2 linked regions of the Prochlorococcus marinus XMU1402 genome follow. The protein of the gene in region 1 interacts with the protein of each later gene in a pairwise test. Links are inferred from orthologs where the notes say so. Each region holds a gene or a part of one and is shown on either strand. Other genes may lie near its edges.

Region 1 (12,467 bases):
TGCCAATAATATTAGAACTATTGATGGGGGTACTCATATTGAAGGATTAAAAACAGTTTTGACAAGAACATTCAATAATCTTGCAAAAAAAAGAGGTAAAAGAAAAGATATTGAAAAAAATTTGGCTGGCGAAAATATTAGAGAGGGATTGACTGTAGTTTTATCAGTTAAAGTTCCTGATCCTGAATTTGAAGGACAAACGAAAACAAAATTGGGGAATACTGAAGTAAGAGGAATTGTTGATTCTCTAATTGGAGAAGCTCTTACAAAATATATGGAATTCAATCCTGGAATTTTAGATTTGATCCTTGAAAAGGCAATTCAATCATTTAATGCAGCAGAAGCTGCAAGAAGGGCTAGGGAATTGGTCAGAAGAAAAAGTGTTCTTGAAAGTTCAACTTTGCCTGGTAAATTAGCAGATTGCAGCTCTAGAGATCCTTCAGAATCAGAAATTTATATTGTTGAGGGAGATTCTGCGGGAGGTTCCGCCAAGCAAGGAAGAGATAGAAATTTTCAGGCTATTTTGCCTCTAAGGGGTAAAATTCTTAATATCGAAAAAACTGATGATACTAAAATATATAAAAATACAGAAATTCAGTCACTAATAACAGCTCTTGGATTAGGAATTAAAGGAGAGGAATTTGATGTTAACTCTTTGAGATATCACAGAGTTGTAATTATGACGGATGCTGATGTTGACGGTGCGCATATAAGAACTTTATTATTAACATTTTTTTATAGGTATCAAAGAGAACTTGTTGAAAATGGTTTTATATACATTGCTTGTCCTCCCCTTTATAAAGTTGAAAGAGGTAAGAATCATAAATATTGCTATAACGAGAATCAATTGAAAGACATAATTGCAGATTTTGGAGAAAATGCAAATTATAATATCCAAAGATTTAAGGGATTAGGAGAGATGATGCCAAAACAATTATGGGATACAACTATGAATCCTCAAACTAGGATGATGAAAAGGGTTGAAATTGAAGACGCACTTGAAGCTGACAGAATATTTAATATATTAATGGGAGATAAAGTTGCACCAAGAAGAGAATTTATTGAAACTCATAGTAGTAACCTAGATTTGGCAACTTTAGATATATGATTAATAATCTTCTGAAGAATTTTTGCTTAATTATTTTTGCATTAATTGCGCCGATTACGTTACCGGCTGGTGGAATTCAAAAAAGTTTAAGCCAAAATAAGTTTTCTCATAATACAAATGAAATAATATTGAGTTCCAATACCTTTCTCTATTCTTCTCCTGAAATTCATGCTAATGAATTATTAGTTCTTGATATAGGTACAACTTTGTCAATTTTGCGAAATTGGAAAGTCAGCGAAAGCGAAACTTGGGTTAGGGTTGAATTGGCTTCTAATAAATTTCTAGACAATCCTAATAAGATTTTAAAAGGCTGGATAAAAATGTAAATTTTGGATGTTTATTCAATAGCTATTATTTTAATTGGCAGCACTTTTGGATTAATACTAAGAATATTTATAAAAAATAATTTTAAGATAAATATAGGTTTTGCTATTCAGAGTAATACTATCGTCAACTTTGTTGCTTCATTTTTTTTGGGAATTTTAGTAGCCCTAAATTTTATTGATAATGAAATATTATTTTTATTGTATACAGGTTTTTTAGGGTGTCTTAGTACATTTTCTTCCTTCATAAAGCAACTATTTAATTTATTTAAAAAAAGGAAATTCTTCAAATTATTTTTTCACTATATTGAAGTAATATTTTTTTCTTTTATGTTTTTTTATTTAGGTTTTTATTTGATTAAATTATTTTAAAGTGAAAATAAAAAATTTTTTTTATATTCTAATTGCTTGTTATCTAGCAACTTTTTTAAGATTATTTGTAGAAAATAACTTTATTATTTCAATAATTGGATCATTTTTCGTTGGTTGTATTATCAGTAAAAAATTAAGTTACACAAGCGAAAAAATTTTATTAAGTGGTTTTTTTTCTTGCTTCACATCGTTTAGTGGATTTATATATTTTTTGTACCCAATTCTTAATCAAGGAGATTGGCTTAAATTTATAATTTTTTTAAATTTGATCATTTTCATAAATCTATTCACGATGTATTTCGGGTTCTGGATCAGTAGAAAAATTAATTAGATTTCATATAATAGTGATGTCACTTTGAAAGGGAATTATATTTATGAATGAAAATAATCATGAAACGGTTACATCTTTATCTTCAGATTTAAGTACTCGAGAAAATATTACTATTCAACTTGAAGATTTGCTCGTCGCAGGAAATTATGATGAGGCAAAGTTACTTCTAGAACCATCTCAACCTGTAGATATCGCAGATGCTATTGGAAGTCTTCCATTAATATTGCAGGCTTTAGCATTTCGTTTGTTAAAGAAAAATGAGGCAATTGAGGTTTATGAATATTTAGATCCAATAGTTCAACAAACTTTATTAGATAGACTTCGTTCAGGAGAAGTTTTAGAAATAGTTGAGAAAATGTCCCCTGATGATAGGGTTCAACTCTTTGATGAATTACCTGCAAAAGTTGTACGAAAATTTTTGTCCGCTTTAAGTCCCGGCGAAAGGAAAGTAACAGCTGAATTACTTGGGTATGAGCCTGAAACTGCTGGAAGGTTAATGACAACTGAATTCATAGACCTTAAAGAAATGCAAACAGCGGCAGAGGCCCTTGCTTTAGTCAGAAAAAGAGCTCCATTTACAGAAACAATTTATAGCTTATATGTTACGGATAAAGAAAGGCATTTAACGGGTATTCTTTCTTTGAGAGATCTTGTCACTGCTGAACCCTCTAAGCCAATTGGAGATGTTATGACCAGAGATGTGGTTAATATTTCTACTAATACGAATCAAGAAGAGGTCGCAAGAGCAATTCAAAGATATGATTTTTTAGCTTTACCAGTTGTTGATAAAGAAAAAAGACTTGTTGGAATTGTAACTGTAGATGATTTAATTGATGTTATTGAGCAAGAAGCAACAAGAGATATTTATGCAGCAGGAGCGGTTCAACCTGGTGATGAAGATGATTATTTTCAAAGTGGATTGTTTACGATAGCTCGTCGAAGAATTTTATGGTTATTAATTTTGGTTTTTGCAAATGGTTTGACAACAAAAGTTATTGCTATGAATGATCAAATATTGAAAGAAATAGTTTTATTAGCTGCATTTATCCCTCTACTTATAGGAACTGGAGGAAATGTTGGTGCTCAAAGTTCAACTGTTGTCATTAGAGGTTTAAGTACTCAAAAATTGAAGTCTCTTGGAGCCATTAAGGCAGTGGTTAAAGAGGCAATAACAGGAGCTCTTTTGGGGATATTGATGATGTTAGTGGTATTCCCTTTCGCTTGGTGGCAAGGAGAAGGTCCCTTAATAGCTTCTGCGGTAGGGATAAGCTTAATATCAATAACGACTTTAGCTGCTACAACCGGCGCTATTCTCCCTTTACTTTTTGACAAGATGAAATTAGATCCAGCCCTAATGTCCTCTCCGTTCATAACAACTGTTACTGATATTGCAGGTGTATTTATTTATCTAAGTACTGCAAAATGGTTGTTAAACTCTTAATTAACCCTAATCAACTAGGTATAAATTCTCATTTTTGTAAAATTGTGGATTTTTTTGTTTAACTTTACATTTCTTAATGGTATTGTTTACAAAACAACATTTAGCTTTCATGTCTTCTGAAACATTAAGTGAGAATAAATTAGCGACAATATCAAGTCTAAAAGCTAGTAACGATGTCGATCTTGTTAGATCTTATTTGAGAGATATAGGTAGAGTTCCTTTACTATCTCACGAGCAAGAAATCACTCTTGGTAGGCAGGTCCAAGAATATATGCAAGTCGAAAGGGCAGAATTGGAAATTATTGAATTAACAGGAGATAAGCCAAGTATTGAAGAATTGTCAATCAAACTAAATATGTCTACTTCCATCATCAAAAAAAGATTAAGAGCTGGACAGAGAGCTAAAGAAAGAATGGTTGCCGCAAATCTAAGGCTGGTCGTAAGTGTTGCAAAAAAATATACTAAAAGAAATATGGAGTTATTAGATTTAATACAAGAGGGAACTATTGGATTGGTAAGAGGAGTTGAAAAATTTGATCCAGCCAGAGGTTATAAGTTTTCAACATATGCATACTGGTGGATTAGGCAAGGTATCACTAGAGCAATCGCTGAAAAAAGTAGGGCAATAAGACTTCCAATTCATATAACTGAAATGCTAAATAAGTTGAAAAAAGGTCAAAGGGAGTTGAGTCAAGAAATGTCTAGAACTCCAACAGTTAGTGAACTTGCGAAATACGTAGAGCTTCCTGAAGAAGACGTTAAAGATTTAATGTGCAAAGCTGGACAGCCAGTAAGTCTAGAAACAAAAGTTGGTGATGGTGAGGATACTGTTCTACTAGATTTATTAGCAGGTGGTGAGGATTTACCCGATGAACAAATAGAAATGGATTGTATGAGAGGTGATCTTCATTCTCTTTTACATCAATTACCTGATCTGCAATGTAGAGTTTTAAGGATGAGATATGGTATGGATGGTGATGAGCCAATGTCTCTTACAGGTATAGGAAGGGTATTGGGGATAAGCAGAGATCGTGTAAGAAATCTAGAAAGAGATGGACTACGAGGTTTGAGAAGGCTTAGTGATAACGTGGAAGCTTATTTTGTCTCTTGAAGGAAATCTAATATTAATTTATTTGTCTTTTCAGGTTCTTCATCATGAGGACAATGTCCAGCACCTTCAATAATGTCTAATCTTTTAATATTCCTAAATTCTTTCTTCCATTTTTTTGCTTCACTTAAAGATTCCCAGGGATCTTTTTCTCCCCAGATCAATTGGATTGGTTTGTGAATCTTATCGAACAGGTCTGTAGCAAGATAGTCATCAAATAAGTTAATAAAGCCACGAAATGCTTCTTTAGAGTTTGACCTCTTAGTCGGTTGATATAGTATTTCAATTAATTCATCATCGATATTTTTTCCTGAAGGGTAAGCTTGTTCAAGTATTTTCTTTATAACTTTTGGATTAGCAGCTCTTGTAAAAAGTGTATTACTAATTACTCTTTGTCTGACTATCGTTTTAAGAACGGGTCTCAGTAGATTCATTAAGATATTGCTTTTTTTTAAACGTTTATCATCCATAGTTCTTTGTGCACAATCAATCAAAATGACTCCCTTACATTTATCTTTGAGAATTTCAGCAGCTTTCAATGCAATAACACCACCAATTGAGTTTCCTACTAAGTAAACAGGAGATTTTATTACCTCTTCACAAAATGTTGATATCTGATTACCCCATAAATCAAATGAATATTTAATTGAGCTTGCTTTATAAGGTTCGTAATTTAATAAAGCACTTGGCTGACTGCTTTTTCCAAATCCTAATAAGTCAATTGCGTAGCAGTTAGAAAATTTACCAAGAAAATCTTGATTATGTCTCCAGTGGTTTTTTGATGCCCCAAATCCATGAACTAATAAAATTTTAATATCTTTTTCAGAAGTAGATTCTTTTGATAGAGACCATGAAATTTCCCAATTTTCCCATTTCCAAGTTTCAGATTTATTTAAAGACACAAATAATATTCTTTTAATTAAACTTTAATTCAAAAAAAAATTATTCGTTTTTAATAAATTATTCTAAGTTAAGAAAAAGCGCTAATTTTATGAAAAGGGAAAAGGTCATATGCATAGGAGAGGCTTTAATAGACAGAATTAGAAATAAATCAAATCAGGGATTTACAGATTTTTTGGGAGGTGCTCCGGCGAATGTTGCTTGTGCATTAAGAAAATTAAAAATAGATTCAACATTTATAGGAAGTTTGGGTAATGATGATTATGGAAAAAAATTTATTACTCAATTTAATGAATTAGACGTTAATTTAGATTTCTTGCAATTAGATAATGATTCAGCTACTCGCGTGGTTAATGTAGATAGAGATCAATTTGGAGATCGTTTTTTTTCAGGCTTTGAGCAAAGTCCTCATTCATGCTTTGCAGATGAAGTTCTAAGTAAGAAATTAATCGAAAAAGAAATTTTAAATTTGGATAAATCTTTTCTGGAAACAAAATATTTGGTTACAGGAACGATCTTATTATCATCTCCAAGATCAGCTGAGACTATTTTTTTTCTTCTTGAACAGGCTAAAAAATTGGGAGTCAAAGTAGTTATTGATTTGAATTGGAGAGAGGTCTTTTGGGATCATTCAAGTTTTTCATCAGAAATTAGTAAAGCGGCTAGAGTTAATTTAATCAAGAACTTTTTAAATCATGCAAATGTTTTAAAACTTGCTAAGGAGGAAGCAACTTTGTTCTTTGAGGATGAAAATCCCTTGCTAATTTCTCAACAATTGTCTAATAGGCCAGATGTAATAATAACTGATGGGAAAAACCCCGTTTCATGGTACATCAATAGATTCCAGGGAATTACCGAAAACCCAACTTCACAAAAAATTGTTGATACAACTGGGGCAGGCGATGCTTTTCTAGCTGGCTTAATTTCAAAATTAATTTCTTCTGGCTACCCTTCAAATAAACTAGAGGTTGAAGATTGCATTAAGTTCGCAGGTGTTTGTGGATTATTGACTTGTCTTGGTGAAGGCGCCATTGAGCAACAGCCCGATTATGAGAAGGTTAATAAATTTTTTGGATCTCTTATTTCGTAGTTTCTTCCATAATTTTTTGCGTAACTAATTTCTACTTTCCAGAAATTATCAATAACTGGTTCTATTAATTCTGGCCATTCAATTACTAAAATTGCCTGTTTTTGCATTGCCTCTTCTTCTTCTGAAAAAAAAACTTCTCTTGCTGAAGAAACATTTTCTAATCTGTATAAATCAAGGTGAATTAGTGGAATTTTTCCTGAGTTATAGTGATGCGATAAAGCAAATGTAGGGCTTGTAATTTCCTCAGAGATTGATAGGCCTTTAGCAATCCCTTGAACAAATGAAGTTTTTCCAGCTCCAATAGGACCCTGTAATAAAACAATCGATTGGGGATTTAATTTGTGTGAAATTTTTTTTCCTAAATTTAAAGTTTCTTCTAAATTCTCAACAAACACAAAATTACTCAAAAATCATTTATAGTTTAGTAGAAAAAGTATTTACAAGATATGGTTATCGCAAATTCACTTAAGACCTCTACACCTGATTACGTAATTGCTGATATCTCTTTATCAGATTTTGGTCGCAAAGAAATTAAAATTGCCGAAACAGAAATGCCAGGATTAATGGCGCTAAGAGATAAATATAAATCTGAAAAACCACTAAAAGGTGCAAAAATAGCTGGAAGCCTTCATATGACTATTCAGACAGCAGTATTAATAGAAACTCTTGTTGATCTTGGCGCAGAAGTGAAATGGGCTTCATGCAATATTTTTTCAACTCAAGATCATGCTGCTGCAGCTATCGCAGATCAAGGAATTTCTGTATATGCAAAAAAAGGTGAGACTCTCGATGAATATTGGCAGTATACTCACTACATTCTTGATTGGGGCTCCGACTCTCCGAATATGATTCTTGATGATGGGGGAGACGCAACTGGATTATTGATACTTGGTATTAAAGCAGAAAAAGACTTATCTGTTTTAAATAATCCTGGTAATGAAGAAGAAATTGCTTTATTCAAATCTATAAAATACAAGTTGGAAAATGATAGTAACTTTTATTCTAGAATTAAGAGTAATATTATTGGCGTCACTGAAGAAACTACAACTGGAGTTGCAAGACTTTATCAACTGCAAAAGCAAAATGCTCTACCTTTTCCTGCTATTAACGTTAATGATTCAGTAACTAAGAGCAAATTTGATAATCTATATGGCTGCCGAGAATCTTTAGTTGATAGCATAAAGCGTGCTACTGACGTGATGATTGCTGGGAAAGTTGCTTTAGTAATGGGTTTTGGTGACGTAGGTAAAGGCTCAGCCCAGTCTTTAAGAGGACTTGGTGCAATTGTAAAAGTTGCTGAAGTTGATCCAATTTGTGCTCTTCAAGCGGCAATGGAAGGTTTTAGCGTCGTTACATTGGACGATGTTGTGGAGGATATAGATATATTTGTTACGGCAACTGGGAACTATCAGGTAATAAAAAACGAGAATCTTGTCAAGATGAAAGATGAGGCCATAGTTTGTAATATTGGCCATTTCGATAATGAAATTGATGTGGCTTCATTGAAAGATTATCCATGGGAGAATATTAAGCCACAGGTTGATCACATAACTTTACCGAGTGGCAATAAAATAATCCTTTTAGCTGAAGGTAGATTAGTCAACTTAGGTTGTGCCACTGGACATCCAAGTTTTGTTATGAGTAATTCTTTTACTAATCAAGTCTTAGCTCAAATTGAACTTTTCAATAAATCCGAAGAATATTCTAAAGAGGTTTATGTTTTACCAAAACACTTAGATGAAATGGTAGCTAGATTACATCTTGATAAAATTGGTGCAAAATTAACAAAATTAACCAAAGAACAAGCTGATTATATTAATGTTTCTGTAGATGGACCTTATAAACCAGAGCTTTATAGATATTAAGTTTGAGCCTAATTTTTGTAAATTTTCTTACTTCAATCCCCGACTACATTAGCTTGGCTGTTGAAAAGAATTCAATAATTGCATACCTCACTATTTGTTTGGCTATGTTTTTAGAAAACATAATACCCCCAATACCTTCGGAAATTATTATGCCTTTGGGAGGTTTTTTCGTTTATCAACAAAAATTAAATTTTTATATTTTAGTTTTTTGTGGATTACTTGGTACTATTTTAGGGTCATTGCCTTGGTATTACTTAGGTAGATTAGTAAATGAAAAAAGACTTTCAAATTTTTTAGATAAACAAGGAAAATATCTGGGTATTTCTTCTAATGATTTAATTAAAAGTAAAAGATGGTTTGATAAATACGGGGTTTCTTTAGTTTTTTGGGGGCGTTTAGTACCAGGCATAAGAACTCTTATTTCAGTTCCCGCTGGCATAGAACTTATGCCATTAAGAAAATTTTTGATTTGGACTACATTTGGGAGCTTGATATGGGTAGTACTTCTAACTTATGCAGGTTATTTATTTGGTGAAAATTATCCAATCATTGAAACTTACTTAGATCAAATTAAATATGTTGTAAAGCCAATTTTAATTTTAATTTTCTTATATTTTTTTATAAGAATACTTATTAGATTTTTAAAAAAAAATAGAGCTTAAAAAGGAATTTCACTAGAGTTATTACTATTAGAATATTGGTTATTTTCAGATTCCTTTTTTGAACTTAGCAAATTTAACCTGTCTACTCTGACAACTGGTTTATATCTGTCTTCACCAGTATTTTTATCTTTCCAACTATCAATTTTAAAGCTTCCTGTAATTCCAACTAAAGATCCTTTTTTAACGTAATCTGCTGCAATTTGGGCTTGTTTGCCCCATATCTCTAAATTAAACCAATCTGGCTCTTCGTCTCTGCTTCTTCTATTAACTGCCAGAGTAAAATTAGCGACAGTACTCCCAGATTCAAAATATCTGACATCGGGTTCTCTTCCAGCTCTACCAACTAGGTTAATAGTGTTAATTTGCATAAAATTTTTTTTTTAATACTACTCATATTTTGAGTTTTTGCTCAAAGTTTTAAGTGCTATTCATAACTAAATGAAAGAATTGTTAGAGCTCAACAAAAAATAGATATATTATTGAAAAAAAAGATTTCTTATCGTGATTTTCAACAGATTTAAATTTTCTAGAGACATTGGCATAGATCTGGGAACGGCTAATACTCTTATACATGTATCAGGGAAGGGGGTTGTTTTACAAGAGCCTTCAGTGGTGGCAATGGATTTAGAAGAAGGAGTTCCATTGGCAGTTGGTAAAGAAGCAAAGTTAATGCTAGGAAGAACGCCTGGCAATATCAGAGCAGTTAGACCACTCAGAGATGGGGTCATAGCAGATTTTGATGCGGCAGAGCAAATGATAAAAACATTTATTCAAAAATGTAATGAAGGCAAGGGCTTATTAGCTCCAAGGATTGTTATTGGTATTCCAAGCGGAGTTACTAGTGTTGAACGAAGGGCAGTAAGAGAGGCTGGATTAGCCGGAGCTAGAGAAGTTCACTTAATTGACGAACCTGTGGCAGCGGCAATAGGAGCATCTTTACCAGTAACTGAGCCAATTGGAACTATGATTGTTGATATTGGTGGTGGCACTACAGAGGTTGCTGTATTAAGTCTGGGTGGAACTGTATTAAGTGAATCTGTTCGAATAGCTGGCGATGAGATTAATGAATCAATTGCACTTTATCTTAAAAAAGTTCACAATTTAGTTGTTGGAGAAAGAACTTCAGAAGATATTAAAATCAAAATTGGCTCAGCATTTCCAGATGACGATTTCGATAAAACCTCTTTAGAGGTAAGAGGGTTACATCTTTTGTCTGGTTTACCTAGGTCAGTTACTCTGACATCTGGAGAAATTAGAGAAGCCATGGCTGATCCACTCAGCAAAATAGTTGAAGCTGTAAAAAGAACTTTAGAGAGAACTCCTCCTGAACTTGCTGCAGATATTGTTGATAGGGGTATTATGCTCGCAGGGGGTGGAGCTTTAGTAAGAGGAATTAATGATTTGGTGAGTGATGAAACGGGAATTTTTACTCACATAGCCGAAAATCCACTGCTATGCGTAGTAAATGGTTGCGGAGAGGTTTTGGATAATTTTAAAACACTTAAAAGAGTTGTGGATACTCCAGAATTTATTAGAAACGCGATAAGAGATTAATACTATGTTAAATATCCGACGAATTTCTACTAGTCGTTGGTGGCATAAAAAGAAAAATTGGATATTGTTTGCAATTTTTTTATTTTTGGTTTTTGTAAGGATATCAAAAGGTTCTCTTTATAAGGATTTTTATTATTTGATTTCAAAGCCTTTTTGGCCAGGTCAATTTCAAAAAGAAGTTATTCTTCAGAGCTCAGAACAAGAATCTCTAATAAAATTAAATCTTCTTAAAAGAGATAATAAAAGATTGCGAGAAATTTTAAACCTTAAAGAATCATCTAATAGTAATACTATTTCAGCTGCGGTTATTTCAAGAAAAACAGGTAGTTGGTGGAGACAAATTACCCTAAATAAAGGTTCAAAAGATGGGGTGGAAATTGGTAGTTATGTTATGGGACCCGGTGGATTATTAGGAAGAGTAAGCAGTACATCTTTTTTTACTTCGTCGGTAATATTATTAACTTCTCCAGAAAGTAAAGTAGGTGTATGGGTGGATAGAATTCAGATAAATGGACTACTTATTGGTTCAGGCGAGGATTATCCTAATTTAATACTTTATTCAAAAGATGCTGATATAAAAGTCGGGGATTTTGTCTCATCTTCTCCAGCCAGTACTTTGTTACCCCCAAATATCCCTATTGGCATTGTCAAATCTATAGATAGGCCATTTAAAGGCAAGAAAATGGCAGAAATACTTCTTTTAGCAAAACCTCAAGTAATTGATTGGGTGCAAATTGTAAAAGTAAAAAGTTAGTGAATAAATTTTTCAAAAATAAATTATCAATAATATGTTTAATTTTTGTTCCAATTATTTTCTTATGGCATCCAAATTGGCTTGGATTTTTAGGTATTCAGCCATATTGGCCTTTATTTTGGTTGTTGCCATGGTCAATGATTAATGGATCAATGAACGGATTAGTATTTGGTTTTTTTTTAGGCCTTATTTTAGATTCCTTAACGCTAGAAGGTAGTTTTACTCAAATTCCAGGTTTAATTTTATGTGGAATATGGTTTGGCAGAATAAAAATTCATAGTGATATTTTGGTGGGACATTTTAGGTATGGTTTAATTTGTTCTTTAGGTAGTTTATTGTGCAGTACTTTGTATTTTGCACAAATTGTGGTTAAAAATTTTTCAGATAGTACTTTTTTACTTTTTATCACAAGTGTTCAAAATATTTTGGTTGAAGTTTTTCTTACAGGCTTATTTGCTCCTTTCATTTGCTCGCAACTTTTGAGACTTTTTAAATTTTCTAGGAGAAAAAGTATAATTATCAATCTTTCGAAGAAATAAACATTTTTGGGAAATTCACAATTCCTAAAATATTTAAGATATTCTGAATCTTGGGAATATCTCTTTGAGGCTTCTTAATGTTATATTTTTAATTGTTAGAATCAAAATTCAATAGCAATATTTTTTGCTTTGAAATATCTGGAAATCTTTTTAAACTATGTCAAAAGCAAGAATTTTAGTTGTTGATGATGAACCAGCAGTCTTGAAGGTATTAGTTACAAGACTTCAACTAGCAGGATATCAAGTTTTTTCGGCTACTAACGGTGAAGAAGCTCTCGAGTCTTTTCATAGAGATTCCCCTGATTTGATAGTTCTTGATGTTATGCTCCCTAAGATGGATGGGTTTGCAGTTTGCCGACGAATTAGAGCTGAATCAGTTGTACCAATAATATTTTTGACTGCACTTGAAGCGATTTCCGA
Region 2 (17,922 bases), 290 kb from region 1 along the record:
ATATAATCCTGCCGGTTTCTCTGGATCTTCGTCTATTGCATCAGGAAGTAGTGACCAAGGGATAAGAAAAGCGGTTGAAGCTCCAATGCCAATAAGACAGATTATAAAAATTAAAAGAATGAACAGAAATATGTTGCTGGTATTTAGGAATAAGCCATATTCAACGCCTGAAATTTTTGATAATGAAGGTAAAAATAAAGCTGCCGTGCATGAAATAATCCATATAATCGCTCCATAGTTTAAAGCTGAAATCCTGGTTAATTTATTTGATACTCTGGCCCATATTTGTAAACCTACTAAAGCGCTAATTTGGAAAGGTATCGGGATCCACTTCGCAATGTATGTTGGTACATTCAGAACATCCTCTACATAGATTAACGCTACTGTTTGCATCAATTGTAAGGCGCACCAAAGAAGAATATAAAGAGTAATAACTTTTAAAAATTTTTTATTTCTGAAAATCCTTTTGAATTGAAGTGTTATAGGCTCAACTTTTCCTGAAGGCCTTCTTGCTTTTTTTGCGAATGGAGCCAACCCCCAACAAGAAATTAATGTTGCAGCAACCGCAAGACATCCGCTTATTTTACCCATTAAAAAATATTCATTATTTGCTGATGATCCTTCAGAACCTAATATAATTCCAGCAATTATTAGACCAGTTAGTCCTGCAATTATTGAGCCAGTAAATCTAGATGCGTTTAGTCTTGTTCTAATTACTGTTTTTTCAGAAATTTCAGTAGATAGCGCTGCAAAAGGAAGATTAATACTTGTATAAGCAGTCATTACAATTATAGAAATTATGGCATAGTAAATAGTCTTGGTTAGCACGGAACCAGTGGGTGTCCACCATATCGCGGCTAAAGAGAAACCAAGAGGAACAGATGCTGTTACCATCCAAGGTATTCTAGGCCCCCATTTTGATTTAGTACGATCACTTAACCATCCAATTAAGGGATCATTTATTGCATCCCATATCTTTATTAACATTAATAATGAACCTGCAATTATTACTGGTAAACCTGCAGAAATAAAAAATTTGAACAGAAAAAAACCGAATTGTGTAGCGACTAAACCTGTGCCTGCATCTCCCAACCCATAAGAGAACATTAATCTTGTTGTTGAATTAGTAATATTTTTTTTCGAGTGTGAATTTTCCAATCTTTTTACTTTGTTTATTGTTTGATAATGTATTATTGCAATGGTAATTCTATTACTTATTGCGGGCGTGGTTTAGTGGTAAAACCTCAGCCTTCCAAGCTGAAGATGCGGGTTCGATTCCCGCCGCCCGCTTTTAGAATAAATTATTTTTTGCCCCAAATATTCCTTCTGAAATGATTAATAAAGAGCTTCTACTCTTTATTGAAACAGATTTATCATTAATAGTTAATGGTTTAAAAATGTCAGACATGCTAGTATCAATAACTTTTAACCAATTATATTTACATTTTGGTAATTGGAAATCGATACTTTTTGAATATGCATTAAAACCTATCCAGACGAGAGGATTGGTTTTTCCTTTATTAATGCTGAAGGCAACTGTATGAGACCAACTACTCCAATCGGGGCTATCTAATTTTGTTCCATGCCAATGGTATCTTGGATTATTTTCATGGCTTAGATTATTGGGTATGAATGATGGATTAAAAATTTTTATAAGTTTTTTTCGAATTTTTATAACGTATTTAAAATAATCTAATAACTCCAAATCTTGTTGACTATGATCCCAATTCATCCAACCTATTAAATTATTTTGGCACCAAGAATTGTTGTTGCCACCTTGGGACCTTCCTATTTCATCACCCATAAGTAACATTGGAACACCTTTAGATATGAGTAAACTAAGAAGAAGATTTTTTTGTTGTCTTTTTCTTAAATCATTGATTAATATGTTTGTCGTTGGACCCTCTATCCCATGATTCCAAGAGTTGTTATGGTTATCACCATCCCGGTTCTGCTCTTTATTAGCAAAATTATGTTTCATGTTGAATGTCACTAAATCTTTAAGGGTGAATCCATCATGTGAAGTAATAAAATTTATTGATTTTGGGTAAATATTATCTTCTTTGTAAATAGATGGGCTACCCTTTATTTTATCGCACATATTCCAAGCTGTATCTTTATCTCCTTTCCAAAATCTCCTTAAGTCATCTCTATAATGACCATTCCATGTGAAAGTATGTTTAGACGGGAAATTACCTAATTTATATAAACCACCACAATCCCATGGTTCACTTATCAGCTTGATATCAATAAGTTCTGGTTCACATTCTATATCTTCGAAAATCGGAGGATTATCTAGTGGCGAAAGATTTTCTCCTCTTGATAAAGCAATTCCTAAATCAAACCTAAAACCATCAATACCAAATTCACTTGCCCAACATTTTAATGATTCAATGATTAGTTTTCTAACTAATCCTCTATTTGCTGCAATAGTATTACCACACCCAGAGACATCCTGATAATTTTTATCTTTTCCTATAAAATAATAAAGATTTTCATCTATACCTTTCCATGATATTGCTGGCCCTTGAGAATCTCCTTCAGAAGTATGATTGAATACAACATCCAAGATAACTTCAATGTCCGCTTTATGGCATTCCTCTACTAATCTTCTAAATTCCTCTCTATTATTTTCGGCAGATTCATTTGAAAGATATTCAAAATGTGGGGTAAACCAATTAATTGGACTATAACCCCAAAAGTTTTCTAAACCATTTGGTGCATCAGTTGGATCAAAACAAAAAATTGGAAGTAATTCTATTGCCGTAATGCCAAGTTCTTTCAGATACGGAATTTTTTTTAAAAATTTCTTAAAACAACTTTCATCTTGATCATTTGATTGGGTAAAAGCTTTGATATGAAGTTCGTAAATAATTGTTTCTTCCCATGAATGTTTCGGCCTAGGATAATCTTTAAAATTAAATAATTTTCTATCGCAAACAACGCTTTTAAGGCAAGAATTTGTATTTTCATGGATTTTTAATGCATTTTCTCTTATGTAACTTTCCCATCCAGTAATACCCCTTGAACATGGATCGAGTAAAACTTTTTTTTCGTAGTTATTATTAATCCCATTATTTTTTTGTTTTATCCTAAAAGCATAAATGCAACCTTCTTTTAAATTGCTTATTTCAGCATGCCAGTAAGGACCGGTCTTATTCTTCTGATCTAATTTAAATACCGTTTTGGGGAATTCAGAGTTTGCGTTTTCGAAAAATAAGATTTCCACATATTCTGCATTTGTGGCAACTAAAGAAAAATTAACTCCTTTTGATGTAAGAGAACTTCCTAAAGGAAATGGTTTCCCTTTATTTATATAATTCACTGTCTCCTTAATTAATGGAATAATGTGAAAATTTATTCAATTTAATGATATTTGAATAATAGATGCAAAATTGAAAAAAAGCCTTTAAATTTGAGGTTTTACAAATCTATTTCATTAAATCTCAGAGAATATTAACTTTATTGAACTATTGTAATTTATACATCCAAATAAGCTTTAAAGAAAATGATTCGGAGAGACAGTTAAATAATGAAAAAACAGATTTTTCTTGATTTCAAAATACAAATCAGACTTTCTCATGTGATGAGAAGGAAATATATCTGAAAATTAATAAAATATAATATATTGTTCTTATTCTTAGATCCGTTAACTTTTCACATTAATCGTTTTGACAAATGAAGTTAGATTTCTTAAGGAAAAATCAAGTGGTACCAATAGTTCTTACTGTTTTATGGTTAAAGAGGCTTTTTTTATATAAGAAAAATCAGCAAGTATAAAATTAAATGAATATAGTTAAAAAAGCCCCTAAAATATGTATAAAGCTTTGCGCCACCGGCATTTTCGGTTGCCGTATTCGTATTTGCTCCATATGATGTGCAAGTTCGAGGTTTTTAGGCTTGATTAAAATTCACGTCTATTTAATCTCTGCTTTACTTTAAAATTCAATGAACAAAGCTGATTTAGTAAACCTGGTGTCTGCTGCAACAGGAGAAACAAAAACTGTTGTCTCTTCAATAGTTGATACGACTATTGAGACTATTGTTGATTCAGTAGTGGAAGGCAAAAAAGTCTCCATACTAGGATTTGGTTCTTTTGAGCCAAGAGATCGTTCTGCAAGACAGGGATTGAACCCTAAGACAGGCGAAAAAATAGCAATACCTGCTAAAAGAGTTCCAACATTCTCAGCAGGTAAACTTTTTAAGGATAGAGTTCAAGGTTAATCTTTAAAATCTATTTCTTTCTTGTATAGGAGATGCTCTTTTAGGGCATCTTTTTTATGAATATCAATAATATGGAAATAACTATTTTTTTATTTTTAATTCAACTTTCAATTTTATAACTCAAGAATTAATGAAGTTTTTAACTATTTTATTCCTGAAATTTTTATTTTTTTCTAACTTCCTTATGGCAGAAGCAATACCAACAAAGTCAAAAATTATAAAACAATCGAGTGAATGTATTAAAGATTCCCAAAACGAAGAATGTAGAGAATTAATCTTTCAAATAGAAAAACTTCAATTATTAGTATTCGATCAAAATAGGTTTAAATGTCAATCTAGTTTATTAGGTTTGCAGTCGGAACTTATTGAAGCTTATTTTTTAAAAAATTACTCTAATAAAAAAAATTCATTTATGATTCCCTTTGTGAATAAAAATTGTTAATTACTAAAATTATTTCTTTTTTTGGAATATTATAAGTCTGTTATTTGAGTTGTAATGGTAAAAGGTTTTTCTGAAAATGAAGTTAAGAATAATGCTGGAATAACAGAATCTAAAAAAGAAAAAAAAGGTTTAGCTGCTTTTCTTAAAGGTAAGAAATTTACTTATACTCTGCCAGGGAAAAAACAAATAAATATTTTTGGATCAATAGTAATAGGCTTAAATATTATTTTAATAATGCTAGTCATCCTATATTTAAATAATCAAGAATTTCATGACTTTATTTTTAATGTTGGTCGTTAATTATTTTGAGATCGAAAAAATTTTTTAAGTGATATATTTAAATTTTAGAGATTCTTATGAAGATAGTTAATTTAATTTTTCAAGTATTTTTTATGTTGGTACTTGCTCTATTATTAATATATTTCTTTACAGGTTATGACTCTGCTTTTGAGGCTGATCAGTATTGTCATTCATATCTTTCAAGCTATGACAACTTATCTGGAAATTATGATTGTGATCATGATACTGAAACTCATCAGTGGATACTCTACGAGTCAAATGAAAATAGAGAACCAGCTAAAATTATTAAGAAATTTAGGTACAAATTTTTATAATTCAAATTTTTTATAAAAAAACTTTGCACCTATAATGGAAACTATCGCTGTTATTGAGAATGTAAGATACTGATATATGCTTCCTTCTAAGTAGATTTTGTTTTTATATAGAGGATAATCTATAAAAGAGCCTAATGTTCCCCAAATTATTACCCATACAGAAATGTATAAGAAAACTTTTATTGAATTAGATTTTTTTTCTTCCATTTAATTAATACCAAAGATTGAAGAGGTCACAGGCCTGCCGCTAAATACTAACTCGGTTAATATGAGCATTAAAAATCCGATCATAGCTGCTCGACCATTCACAAGCTCAGCACTGCTATTAAATCCAAAAACGTTTTTTACTTCATCCCCTTGATTGTCTATCCATTTTGAGTATTTATTATCAGTTGATGATTTATTAGTAAAATCATCATTTTGATTTTCCATTGAAGAGTCTTTTTCTTGCATAGAGTTTTCTTTTTTTTTATATTAATAATTTTTAAACTAATTTATTATTAAATCAAACTAAACTCGAAATTAATGAAAAAATTAAGACAAAAATTATTATCCATAAAAATTGTAATCTCAAAATTAATTGACAAATTAATTTAATTTTTTCTCCATTGCAATTATCTCCAGTGGGATTGATTATTGGCTTTTCAATAATATTATTTTTATATTTACTTTTTCCTCCCAATTTAATCCCGCAAATATAAGCAAAAATAGCTTCTGAAATTCCAGCATTAGGTGAAACATATTTTTTACCATCAAGATAACTTTTTTTTATTATTAATTTGTACTGATTAACTTTGGAACTAACTAGAGGTAATGTGATTAAAACTAATCTTGAGGGGACAAAAGTAAAAATATCTTCGATTTTTGCGCTGAAAAAACCTAAATATCTAAAGTAATCATATTTGTAACCTATCATTGAATCTAAAGTACTTATCGCTTTATAAGAAAAACCAAGTGACAAAGGTCCTGGTAGGAAAATTGAAAACTTCATAAAAATAACTCCAATAAAAATCCAGAATAATGGCCCAAATATTCCATCAACAGAATTTTCGGTTAAACTCTCGGTACTTGATCTCAAAAGATGTTCTAAAGAAGATGCCCTAACATCCCTACTTACTATTCTTTGAACTTTCTCTTCTATTATTCTCTTATTTTGGTCATTAATTTCCTTGATTTCTATTAGCTCAGCAATCTCTTTTACACTTGAAATAAGTCCCCTAGTTGCAATACAACTTGAAAGTCCAAAAAAAATCAACAAGCCACTAAAAAAATGATTTCTTGATTGCGCAAAACTAAGTTCTATCAGTTTTCCTAAACTAAGACTAATTCCAATAGTAGAAACAGCGACAGTGAAACCGCCCCAAAATAAAATCTTTTTATTTTCGCCAAAATTATTTATGAAGTAATCAGATAATTTTTTTATGTAAAAGCCAATTATTTGAACAGGATGGATTAAGAATCTTGGATCGCCGATCAACAAATCAAAACCGATTGCTCCAAGAAATATTAAAAATAAATTTATTTCAGCCAACTGAACATAGAGCGCAGACCTTTTCCTACTTTCTCGATTTCATGTTTTGAATTCTCTTCTCTTAATTTTGTCATTAAGGGTTTATTTTTATCGCATTCTTCTACAAAATTTTTAGCGAAAGTTCCATCTTGGATATCTTTTAGAATTTTCTGCATTTCTTTCTTTGTATCACTATTGATGAGTCTTTTGCCACTTACATAATCTCCATATTCTGCAGTATTGGAAATGGAATCTCTCATTTGAGATAAACCTCCCTTCACCATTAGATCAACAATAAGTTTAACTTCATGTAAACATTCGAAGTATGCAAGTTCTGGTTGATAACCTGCTTCTACAAGAGTTTCGAATCCTGACTTGACAAGTTCTGATAAGCCCCCGCATAAAACAGCTTGTTCGCCAAATAGATCAGTTTCTGTTTCTTCTTTGAAATTTGTTTCAAGTATCCCAGCTCGGGTTCCACCGATCCCTTTAGCATAAGCCATCGCTAATGATCTTGCACTGCCAGAAGAATCCTGCTCAACTGCGAACAAGGCAGGAACACCTTGACCATTCTGATATTCCCAACGAACAGTGTGTCCAGGTCCTTTTGGGGCAATCATTACAACATCCACAAAACTTGGAGGTTTGATAAGTCCGAATCTAATGTTAAAGCCATGAGCAAAACTTAATATCTTTCCTTCTTTTAAGTTTGGTTCTATTTCTTTAAGGTAAACATTTTTCTGAAACTCATCTGGGAGGAGAATCATAATCCAGTCTGCTTTTTCGCAAGCTTCAGAAACACTAAACACTTTTAGACCATCATTAATAGCTTTGCTTTCAGACTTACTTCCTTTATATAATCCGACAATTACATCCATACCGCTATCCTTTAGGTTTAAGGCATGTGCATGACCTTGGGAACCATATCCAATGATTGATATTGTTTTATTATTTAAAAGGCTTAGATCTGCATCTGTGTCGTAAAAGAGTTGGGTCATTAGTCGTAGCTTCTTTGCATTTGATAATTAATATTTTAGACATTAAAGGTGTAAATAAACCAAAATATTATTAATTTAAAAATGAAAATTAAAAAATTTATTTTTAAAATTCAATACTGTTTCGCTTCGTCTGGATTTGTGATTACTCTATCAATTAAGCCATAGTTTTTAGCCTCTTCTGCACTTAGAAAATAATCTCTATCAGTATCCTTTTCAATTTTCTCAAATGTTTGCCCTGTCATATCAGCCATAGACATATTTAACATATCTTTCATTCTTAAAATTTCATTAGCTTCTATCTCAATATCACTCGCTTGACGTTGTGAGGTGCCTCCAAGAGGTTGATGTATCATGATTCTACTATTTGGTAATGCTACTCTTTTGCCTTTAGTACCTGCAGCAAGTAAAAATGCGCCCATAGATGCGGCAAGCCCCACACAAATTGTTACTACATCACTTTTGAGATATTTCATGGTATCGTACATCATTAAACCAGCTGAAACTGAACCACCTGGACTATTTATGTATAAATAAATAGGTTTGGAATTGTCTTCTGAATCCAAGTAAAGCATTTGAGCAACAATGTTATTAGCAATTGCATCATCAACTCCTTGACCAAGAAATAAGATTCTCTCAACAGCTAGTCTTGTGTAAATGTCTACGTATCTTTCATACTGACTTCCTGGAAGTCTGTAGGGTACGCTTGGAGTTCCTATTGGCATGATTTTAAAATAATTTTTTGTAAGAGTTAAATTTTATTTGGTAAATCTTTTTGGCTAGTGAGTACTCTATCGATAACTCCATAATCTAGTGCCTCTTTAGGGTTAAGATAACTCATCCTGTCAGAGTCCTTAGAAAGTTGTTCGATAGTCTTTCCTGTATTACGAGAGAGAATCTCCAGCATTGATTTTTTATTTTTTAAAACTTCCTCAGCTCTTATTTGAATATCGGTTGCTTGACCTCTTGCTCCGCTTATAGGCTGATGTAAAACTATTGAGGCGTGCGGAAGAGCAGCTCTTTGTCCCTTTGTTCCAGATGAAAGGATAACTGCAGCAGATCCCATTGCTTGTCCAATACAAATTGTATGAACTGGAGACTTAATGTAGCTTATTGTATCGCAAATAGCGAAAGCCTCTGTTTCGAAACCAACTGCATCACCAGTGTACCAACTTGTCCCAGTTGAATTTATATAGAAATAGATAGGTTTTTCTGGATCCTCAAATTCAAGGTAAAGAAGTTGAGCAATTATTAGCTCAGTAACATCCATTCCTAATTGTCTTTTCGCATCATCATCGGAAAATAATGGTAAACCTAGGTAGACAATTCTCTCTTTTAGTAAAAGGGAAGGTAGATCAGGGGGTGGAGTCCTCATAACGGTATTTTCGCCGTAATAAGGAGCAGATACAGTCATTTGTATCACAAAAATAAGATTGTTTTGATTCTAGCTAGATTTAGCCCTGTGTCGCTGGTGATTTAAAAGATTTGTTTGACTCAGGATTATTTATCAGTTTTCCAAAGACCATTCTTCCAGTAGGAGTTTGTAATGCACCTGTTATGACAATGTCTAATCTGCTTCCTACAAAATTCTTTGCTTCATCAATAACCACCATTGTTCCGTCATCTAAGTAACCTATACCTTGCATTTTTTCTTTACCCTCTCTTACGATTTTAATATTAAGAGATTCTCCTGGTTGTACTTCTGGTCTTAAAGCAATAACCAGATCACTCAAATTCATAACCTTTAATTCTTTGACTTCTGCAATCTGAGAAAGATTATAATCAGCGGTAATTAAAGTCCCTGTCATATCCTCAGTAATTTTCAATAGTTTTTCATCTACCCCATTACCTTCATACTTTGTTGGGTTAATTACAAGTCTTCTACCATATGAATCTCTTAATTCTTTTAACAATTTTAGACCTCTTCTACCCTTAGACCTTTTTTCATTGCTGCTTGAGTCAGCTAAAGTTTGTAATTCATCAATTACACTTTGAGCAACAATTAATTGTCCCTCCAGCAAACCACAACTTAATAGGCCATTTATTCTGCCATCAATAATTACACTGGTATCTAAAATTTTTGGACTTGCTGCAGGGAGTATCCCTTCATTAACCAAATATGCATCAGTATTATTTGGATTAAATAATCTCAATAATGTCCTACCATGGGTGTCCGCCAGCTTATAACCAAGCACACCAAAGAAAATATTGCTTAATATTGCTGCTAAAGGTTTTGCAAAAAAGACTTCTCTAGGGAAAGGAATTAATAATATTGGAGCAAGAAGGAGATTCGCAACAAGTAATCCTAAAATTAAGCCAACAGACCTACTTATCAATAAATCCGTAGGCATTGTCCTTATTTGATCAAGAAAGGTTTTTCTAAGTTGAAGAAAAACAAAGCCAGCGGCTAATCCAATAAAAAAACCGATTATTGCTAAAACAATTCTAAAACCCTCTACATTAGATACCTGTTTTAGTATGTCTACTGGCAATAAATCAACGCCAAGCCATCCTGAAGCAGCCCCAGACAATACAAATAAAATTAATACTAAGATATCTGTCATATCTATAATCTACTAGGATTTATTAATTGAGTAAATAAGGATTTTATTTTTTTCGATCCTTAATACTTTATTGGAGCTTAAAAATGTATTTAAATTATGAATAAGTTTCCAAGAAGTGCTTATGTGCACATCCCTTTTTGCCATAGAAGGTGCTTTTATTGTGATTTCGCAGTTATTCCACTAGGAAACAAAGTTGAAACTTTACAAGGTTATGGAAGTAAAACTGTTAAAGAATATTTGAATTATTTATATAAAGAAATATTGTCAATTAAGCATAAATCACCTCTTTCGACAATTTATGTGGGTGGCGGTACGCCATCAATCTTGGATCCCCTACAAATTAAAGAGTTAATTGATCTTTTTAAAGAAAATTATGGAGTTGACTATGGTGCAGAAATCACTATGGAGGTTGACCCAGCAAGTTTTAATCAAGATGATCTTTATGGTTTCATAAATGCTGGGATAAATAGATTTAGTCTTGGAGTTCAAAGTTTTAATAATGCGATACTTCAAAAATCTGGGAGGAGGCATTTGGGAGAAGATGCTAAAAAATCTTGTTCATGGTTGAAGAAAGCTTATAATTTTGGCTTAATAAAAAGCTGGAGCTTAGATTTAATTCAAAACTTACCCCAAAGTGGATTAAGAGAATGGGAAGAAGATTTAAAAGAGGCAATAACATTTTCACCACCGCATATATCCATTTACGATCTAAATATTGAGAATGGAACTGTTTTTAAAAAATTAGTTGATTTAGGTAAATTACAACTTCCAAGTGATGAAGATTCTTTTAGAAATAGTAAATCAACTCAATTAATTTTAAAAAACTCAGGCTACTCAAGATATGAAATTTCAAACTATTGTCTCCCTAGGCATCAATCTAGGCATAATAGAGTTTACTGGAGCGGCTTAGGCTGGTGGAGTTTTGGACAAGGTTCCACTAGTTCTCCCTGGGGACAAAAACTTACTAGGCCAAGAGTTAGTAAAGAATACAAAGAATGGGTAACAAGGCAATACGAACTTAACCTAGATTGGTCTCTCATTAATAATGATTTTGCTTATCGTGAATTAGATGAGAAAATAATGTTAGGTTTGAGACTCAAAGAGGGTGTAGATATTTACAAACTATTTAAAGAACAAAATTGGGAAGATAAAAGATTTAAAAGTAACTTTAGAAAATTGCTCAATGAATGGGAAAGATTTCTTGAGAGTGGACTATTAGTAATGAAGGGAAATAGATTCTTTTTAAGTGATCCAAATGGTATGGAGTTAAGCAATCAAATTCTTATCTCAATGTTTAAATGGTGGGATTCTATTAGTTAAGTCTTTCAGAGGCAACCCATTCTTTTAATTTATCTTTAAGTAATTTCTTCCCTTGAATGATTGGTTGGCAAAATGGAGGTTGATCATCGTTAAGGCCTAACAAGTCTGCAGTAACTCTTACTTGCCCATCGCAATAATTACCTGCACCAATGCCAATCGTAGGAACTGTTAAGTTACTTTGTATTTCTTTAGCAAGCAACTCAGGAATATGTTCAAGAACTATTGAAAAACATCCTAATTTTTCAAGAATTGAGGCTTCTTTTTTAATTTTTTCTTGGCTTTCTAAGCTCTCTCCTTGTTTCTTTAATCCAAGATTTAAATAACTTTGCGGAGTAAGCCCTATATGACCCATAACAGGGATTCCCATTCTTATTAATCTAGAAATAACTTTTTGTATTTCTGGTTCAGCCCCCTCTACCTTAACTGCTTTTGCATAAGTGTTTTGAATAATTTTTCCTGCATATTCAACTGCTTTATCTTCTCCGCATTGGTAAGTAAGAAAAGGCATGTCTGAAACGACTAAAGGTTGATCTTCAGCATTGTTTTTAAACCCTCTTGAAACGGCATTAGTATGATAAATTATATTTTCTAAAGTTAACGGTAGTGTGGATTTATATCCCAAACAGACCATCGCTAGAGAATCTCCCACTAAGACAAGGTCAACGTTAGCTTGTTCTGCGATAGATCCTGATATTGAGTCCCATGCAGTTAATGCAATTATTTTTCGAGATTTTTTTTTATATTTAACGAGGTCTGAAGGTAACATAAGAAATTTATGTATCTTTTTTAATCAAGAATTGCTAATATATCACTGACTCGGCCTTTCGCGGTTTTAACGCCTAAACCTGGTCAGGACCGGAAGGTAGCAGCCACAAGGGATGCTTGAGGCAGGCGAGATAACCGAGTCACTTTATTTTAACTATTAATCTATATTTTTTTTATTTTGCCTTAACTTCAAAAATTCTGGGATATTTGCTCCTGAATCTTTGTTATCGGAAACATTGTAGAAAGATTGATTTGATAATCTATTTTTAATTCTTTGTTGCTTCAATGGTTGGTTTGTATCAAAACCTGTTGCAATGACGGTAACTTGTATCTCACCATCCATATCTTCATTAACAGCTTGACCAACGATTATATTTGCATCTTGATCCACTACATCACTGATAACTTCACCAACTGAGTTCACATCGTCAAGAGTCAAATCTCTACCCCCAGTAATATTTACAAGACAACCTTTCGCTCCATCAATTCTTCCTGCTTCTAGTAGTGGACTATTAATGGCAGCTTGAGCAGCCTCTATAGCTCTAGACCGACCTGATCCTATTCCAACACCAAGAAGAGCTGTCCCAGCCTCAGTCATAACTGATCTCACATCAGCGAAATCAAGATTTACCTCACCTGGGCGGGTAATTACTTCACTTATACCTTGTACTCCCATTCTTAAAACATCATCCGCATTCCTGAACGCTTCTTGAATTGAGGCTCCCGCAGAAACTTCTTTTAATCGATCATTTGGTATGACAATAAGAGTATCAACATTTTCTGCTAATCTTGCTATTCCTTCTTCTGCTTGACGCATCCTTCTTTTGCCTTCGAAGGAAAAAGGTTTAGTTACTATTCCAATCGTTAATGCACCGCTTTGTTTCGCAACTTCGGCAACAACTGGAGCAGCTCCTGTACCTGTACCTCCACCCATACCTGCAGCTATAAATACTAAGTCCGATCCTTCTAAAGATTGTTGAAGCTCATCTCTAGATTCTTCTGCAGCCTTTTGGCCGATACTTGGATTTCCTCCCGCTCCAAGCCCCCTTGTTAAATTCTGACCTAATTGAACTCTTCGGTCTGCGGAGGACTGCAGTAAAGCTTGCGCGTCAGTATTAAGAACTCTGAATGAAACCCCATCAAGATCACTATCAATCATCCTGTTTACAGCATTACTTCCTCCTCCACCAACGCCAATTACTTCAATTTTGGCATTTTGACTTGGAAGGATTTCTTTTGATTGATCAAAGTTAGGATTGTTACCGAAGCTCATCTCTGAATAGGGATCTAATACTTGTGTTGGATGCATTATGAACTTAGTAAGCTCATATGTAGGAATTTGTTGAGGAAAAACCTTAAATATTCATTTAATAAATATTTTTGTTTTAAATGCTAAATCCAAACCAACACTACAATAATTAAGAAAAATAAATTAAAATCCTATCTCAAATATTAGGGTTTGAACACTTTTATTTTAGGTTTATTCGGATCCGTAAGATCAATACTATCAATTTTTTCAGAAAAATTTTTTTTCTTTAATTCATTTTTTAAGTTATTAATTATTTGTAATTGATAATTTATTAAATTGGGATTAAATCCTAAGAATATTGTTTTTAAATTTATTTCCTCAAGAGTTAGAAACCCATTTGGTGAAAAAGTTATTTTGACGATCTCAAAGTCATAATTCTCTTGGGCAATAAATATTTCTGATAATAATTTTTTGAATTTATCTTTCCAACCAAATACTTGTATTGTTAAGTTGTTTAAATCTATATTTGCTAAATTTTTTTTATTTATAAAAATCCCATCTTTATCGACAAATCCTGATATTTTTTTGTCATCTAATATTCTCTCACCATAAGCAATTGGAGTTCTTGTCTTAATATTAACTTTCAAACCAAAGGGAAATATTTGTCTACTGACTGAGACATTCTTGAGTGATAAATTTTGTTTTAACTCTTTTTCTAAAAAATGCGCATTAATTAAAATTAATCGAATTGGAAATTTTAAAGATGAATTTTTTACGACATCATTCTGAGAGAATAATTCACTTCCAGTAATTCTAATGTCCTGAATATTTACCTTTTTTATTGTTTTTAGGCTTATTAAGCTTGTCGAAAATAAAAATAATATAAGTAACAAAAAGCTTTTATTGTCAATTTTTTTCTCGTTTTTCACAAATCACATCGAGCTTTTTCCATTAATTGCTCCATCCATTTTCTCGCTTGATCTGCATCTGAAAATGGTACATCCATCTCTTTCCCATTACCTACTAATCTCAACCTGCACTTTCCTTGAGATTCATTTGTAAGCGGAGCTTCTCCTGAAGTAAGGGCCATTAATTCAACTAATTCTAGTTTCTTGATTGTGAAACTATCTTTTTCTTCAAATGTACCAGCTTCAAATGCACTCCATCTCAATTCCCCATTTTTTAGAGAAGCTGCACTTGAACTATCTAACTTACAAAGTTCTGACCCACTGGCCCAGCGCCTAAAAAGATTTTGCCTTCTTCTTTCTAACCATCCTAGAGCAGTCAATAATATAAAGATAAAAAGCAATGGTAACCAAAGAAGTCCATGCATCATTTGATTTGAATTATAAATCTAGGGATATATCTACCAGTTTAGCCACAAGTTGTTCAATATTTAAACCTGAAGCTTTCCAAAGCATTGGAAACATACTTTTTTTTGTAAAACCAGGGATTGTATTTATTTCATTTAACAAAACTTTATTTGAAGATTTTTCTAAAAAGAAATCTACTCTTGCAAAACCGAAAATATTTAGTGCTCTACAACTTTGAATAGCAATTTCTTTAATTTTTCTTGTAATTTTAGAATCTATTTCGGCTGGGATGGTTATTTGATTATATGAATAATATTTTGAATCGTAATCATACCAATCACTTTTGTACTTTACTTCTCCTATCTCAGAAGTTAAGAGTTTTGAATTCCCAATTATTCCGCATTCAATCTCCCTCACCTCTAAACCTTCCTCTACTAGGATTCTTGTATCTATTTCTCGAGCCTTTTCTAATGCTTTTAATATTTCTGATTCATTTATAACTTTGGAGATGCCAAGAGATGATCCGGAGTTCGAAGGTTTGACAAAAAGAGGAAAATTTAATTTCTTTAAAATCTCATCAACAAATTTATTTATAACTTTTTTATCGTTGAGATCTTCATTTTGAATAACTAAATAATTAACTTGTGGGAATTTAAGATTTGAGAGAATTGTTTTCATCAAAATTTTATCCATTCCAATTGCAGAGCCTACAATTCCACATCCTACTAAAGGTTTCTTTGTAAATCTCAGTAAGCCATGAATTGATCCGTCTTCACCATTAAATCCATGTAAAAGAGGAAACCAAACATCAACATCTTGAAATTCAATTCCGTCAAGGAAATTAATTTTCTCTTGATTTAAAATTCCTTGTTTTTTTGTTGTATTGTTTTTAGTTTCTCCAACTAGAATTTTTTCTGAAAGATCACTATCAAGCCAATCTCCAAATTTGCTGATGTAAAAGGCTTTAACAGTAAAGCGTTGTTTGTTTATTTCTGAATTAAAGGCTTGAAAAACTGTTTTTGCAGAGGATATAGATACTTCATGTTCATTGGATTCTCCGCCAAATATTAACCCAATACATTTTTTCTTTCCCCCAATCATTTTGAAAAAAAATTATAAATAAAGTTCACCCGTTAAAGAAAAAGGTCTTGCTTCATTTATTTTGACATCTATTTCATCTCCTAATGAAAAATTAAAGTTAATGTTTTTGGGAATCTCTACGAAAGTTAATCTATTTGTTCTAGTTCTACCCATCATTTGCGAGGGAATTTTTGGATTTAAACCCTCAATTAAAACGCTTTCGATATTGTTGATATATCTTTGATTTCTACTCCTAGCAGTTTTCTCGACCAAATCATTAATTTCCTGTAATCTAGCTTTTTTCACTTCTTCCGAAAGTTGATTTGACCAAACTGCTGCAGGTGTGTTTGGTCTTGGAGAGTATGCTGCTGTATTCACTTGATCAAAGCCAATTTCTGATATTAGCTTTAATGTATCTTGATATTGTTGTTCGGTTTCTCCTGGGAAAGCAACTATTGCGTCAGCTGTGATTGATGCACCTGGCATTAATGATTTTATATTCTCGATAATCTTTTTGTACTTTTTGACAGTGTATCCTCTGGACATTTGCTTCAAAATTTCATCATTTCCACTTTGGAAGGGAATATGGAAATGTTCACAGACTTTATCAAGTTCATAACAAGCTTGAATCAACCTTTTTGAAAAATATCTTGGATGACTCGTAGCAAATCTAATTCTGCTAATTCCTTTAACATCATGGATATAATATAAGAGGTCAGTTAATGTATTCTCTTTTCTCCCCTCTTTTGTTGTTCCTGGAAGGTCTCTACCATAAGCATCAATGTTTTGACCTAAAAGAGTAATTTCTTTAAAATTATCATCAGCTAATTTTTGGATCTCACTTTTTATTGCATTTGGATATCTTGATTGCTCTTTTCCTCTGACAGACGGGACTACACAATATGAACATCTTTCATTACATCCATAAATGATATTTACCCAGCCACAAATAGAGCTTTCTCTTCTTGCACTTGTAATGTCTTCAGAAATGAAGGTTTCTTCTGTTGCAGCAACCTGATTTCCTAAATCAACTTTACCCAGAAGATTCTCAAGATTATTTACATGTTGAGGCCCCATGACCAGGTCAAGTTCTGGGACTCTTCTTAGTAAGGACTCACCTTCTTGCTGAGCAAGGCAACCTGCAACAACAAGTTTTAAGCTAGGTGTTTTGTGCTTTCTTTTTGCTTGTCTTCCTAGAAAGCTATAAACTTTTTGCTCAGCATTATCTCTTATTGTGCATGTATTGTACAAGACCAAATCGGCATTTAATTCATTATCTGCTCTGGTATATCCCATTTTCTCTAATGTCCCAGCCATTCTCTCAGAATCAGCCTTATTCATTTGGCATCCAAATGTGGTTATCCAATAACTGCCAGTAGTTGAATTCTTTTGAAAATTTTTTTCGTATGGTTTTGTTTTTGTTAGCACTTTACTAGGAATTTTTTATGATTCTTTAATTCAAAATTACAAGTTAAATAATTTTGCTGCAATTTATTTGAGGGCGAGCGAGGGGATTCGAACCCCCGAATAGCGGCGCCACAAGCCGCTGCCTTAACCACTTGGCGACGCCCGCCTCACATTTATAAATTTAACAACTCAAGGGTAATTTTTCATAGTTATTTTTATCTTTTGGCGAAATTTGAATTATTTTCTAATTCAGTAAAGTTTTCTTATGATTTAAAATAAAAGAAAATTAAAAAATTTGAGTAATTCAGGTATGGCTGAGGTTCTTATTCCTAGAAGCCTTTGTTTAATAGAAGATATAGATAACCTCATTATTGATGTAGAGGATTTATGTTCAGTTTCCATTAGTTGGGAGGATGGATTTGTTTCTGAGTTAAAGCCT

The links.
Region 2: the proteins of HA141_RS09130 (region 1) and ftsZ interact in binary tests that used the Escherichia coli proteins (3 or more experiments, as listed by UniProt). The link is inferred for Prochlorococcus marinus XMU1402 from one-to-one orthologs.

Annotation. Positions count from the first base shown.
Region 1 is NZ_JAAORD010000002.1:523,793-536,259, reverse strand. The notes cover bases 8,853-11,727. They hold HA141_RS09130 (rod shape-determining protein), read left to right. Parts: upstream 8,853-9,701; coding sequence 9,702-10,754; downstream 10,755-11,727. Other genes in these bases: HA141_RS09120 (hypothetical protein), read left to right, coding at 11,508-11,727; mreC (rod shape-determining protein MreC), read left to right, coding at 10,759-11,508; HA141_RS09135 (single-stranded DNA-binding protein), read right to left, coding at 9,197-9,568; HA141_RS09140 (DedA family protein), read left to right, coding at 8,853-9,200. Outside these bases: gyrB (DNA topoisomerase (ATP-hydrolyzing) subunit B), read left to right, coding at 1-1,108; HA141_RS09180 (hypothetical protein), read left to right, coding at 1,105-1,434; HA141_RS09175 (FluC/FEX family fluoride channel), read left to right, coding at 1,438-1,803; mgtE (magnesium transporter), read left to right, coding at 2,178-3,575; HA141_RS09165 (RpoD/SigA family RNA polymerase sigma factor), read left to right, coding at 3,685-4,686; HA141_RS09160 (alpha/beta fold hydrolase), read right to left, coding at 4,671-5,585; HA141_RS09155 (carbohydrate kinase family protein), read left to right, coding at 5,675-6,673; tRNA (adenosine(37)-N6)-threonylcarbamoyltransferase complex ATPase subunit type 1 TsaE, read right to left, coding at 6,631-7,068; ahcY (adenosylhomocysteinase), read left to right, coding at 7,120-8,538; more of HA141_RS09140, read left to right, coding at 8,541-8,852; more of HA141_RS09120, read left to right, coding at 11,728-12,047; response regulator transcription factor RpaB, read left to right, coding at 12,205-12,467. UniProt on the Escherichia coli protein: Forms membrane-associated dynamic filaments that are essential for cell shape determination. Acts by regulating cell wall synthesis and cell elongation, and thus cell shape.
Region 2 is NZ_JAAORD010000002.1:233,760-251,681, reverse strand. What follows is about bases 11,650-14,626. They hold ftsZ (cell division protein FtsZ), read right to left. Parts: upstream 13,708-14,626; coding sequence 12,592-13,707; downstream 11,650-12,591. Other genes in these bases: HA141_RS07425 (hypothetical protein), read right to left, coding at 14,609-14,626; HA141_RS07430 (cell division protein FtsQ/DivIB), read right to left, coding at 13,887-14,612; panB (3-methyl-2-oxobutanoate hydroxymethyltransferase), read right to left, coding at 11,662-12,435; hemW (radical SAM family heme chaperone HemW), read left to right, coding at 11,650-11,669. Outside these bases: HA141_RS07520 (MFS transporter), read right to left, coding at 1-1,107; HA141_RS07510 (glycogen debranching protein), read right to left, coding at 1,292-3,325; HA141_RS07505 (HU family DNA-binding protein), read left to right, coding at 3,949-4,224; HA141_RS07500 (hypothetical protein), read left to right, coding at 4,409-4,666; HA141_RS07495 (hypothetical protein), read left to right, coding at 4,721-4,966; HA141_RS07490 (hypothetical protein), read left to right, coding at 5,023-5,280; HA141_RS07485 (hypothetical protein), read right to left, coding at 5,275-5,487; HA141_RS07480 (chlorophyll a/b-binding protein), read right to left, coding at 5,488-5,733; adenosylcobinamide-phosphate synthase CbiB, read right to left, coding at 5,786-6,811; ilvC (ketol-acid reductoisomerase), read right to left, coding at 6,799-7,788; HA141_RS07465 (ATP-dependent Clp protease proteolytic subunit), read right to left, coding at 7,899-8,510; HA141_RS07460 (ATP-dependent Clp protease proteolytic subunit), read right to left, coding at 8,537-9,199; HA141_RS07455 (PIN/TRAM domain-containing protein), read right to left, coding at 9,240-10,349; more of hemW, read left to right, coding at 10,446-11,649; more of HA141_RS07425, read right to left, coding at 14,627-15,019; HA141_RS07420 (D-alanine--D-alanine ligase family protein), read right to left, coding at 15,030-16,097; and 2 more genes. UniProt on the Escherichia coli protein: Essential cell division protein that forms a contractile ring structure (Z ring) at the future cell division site. The regulation of the ring assembly controls the timing and the location of cell division.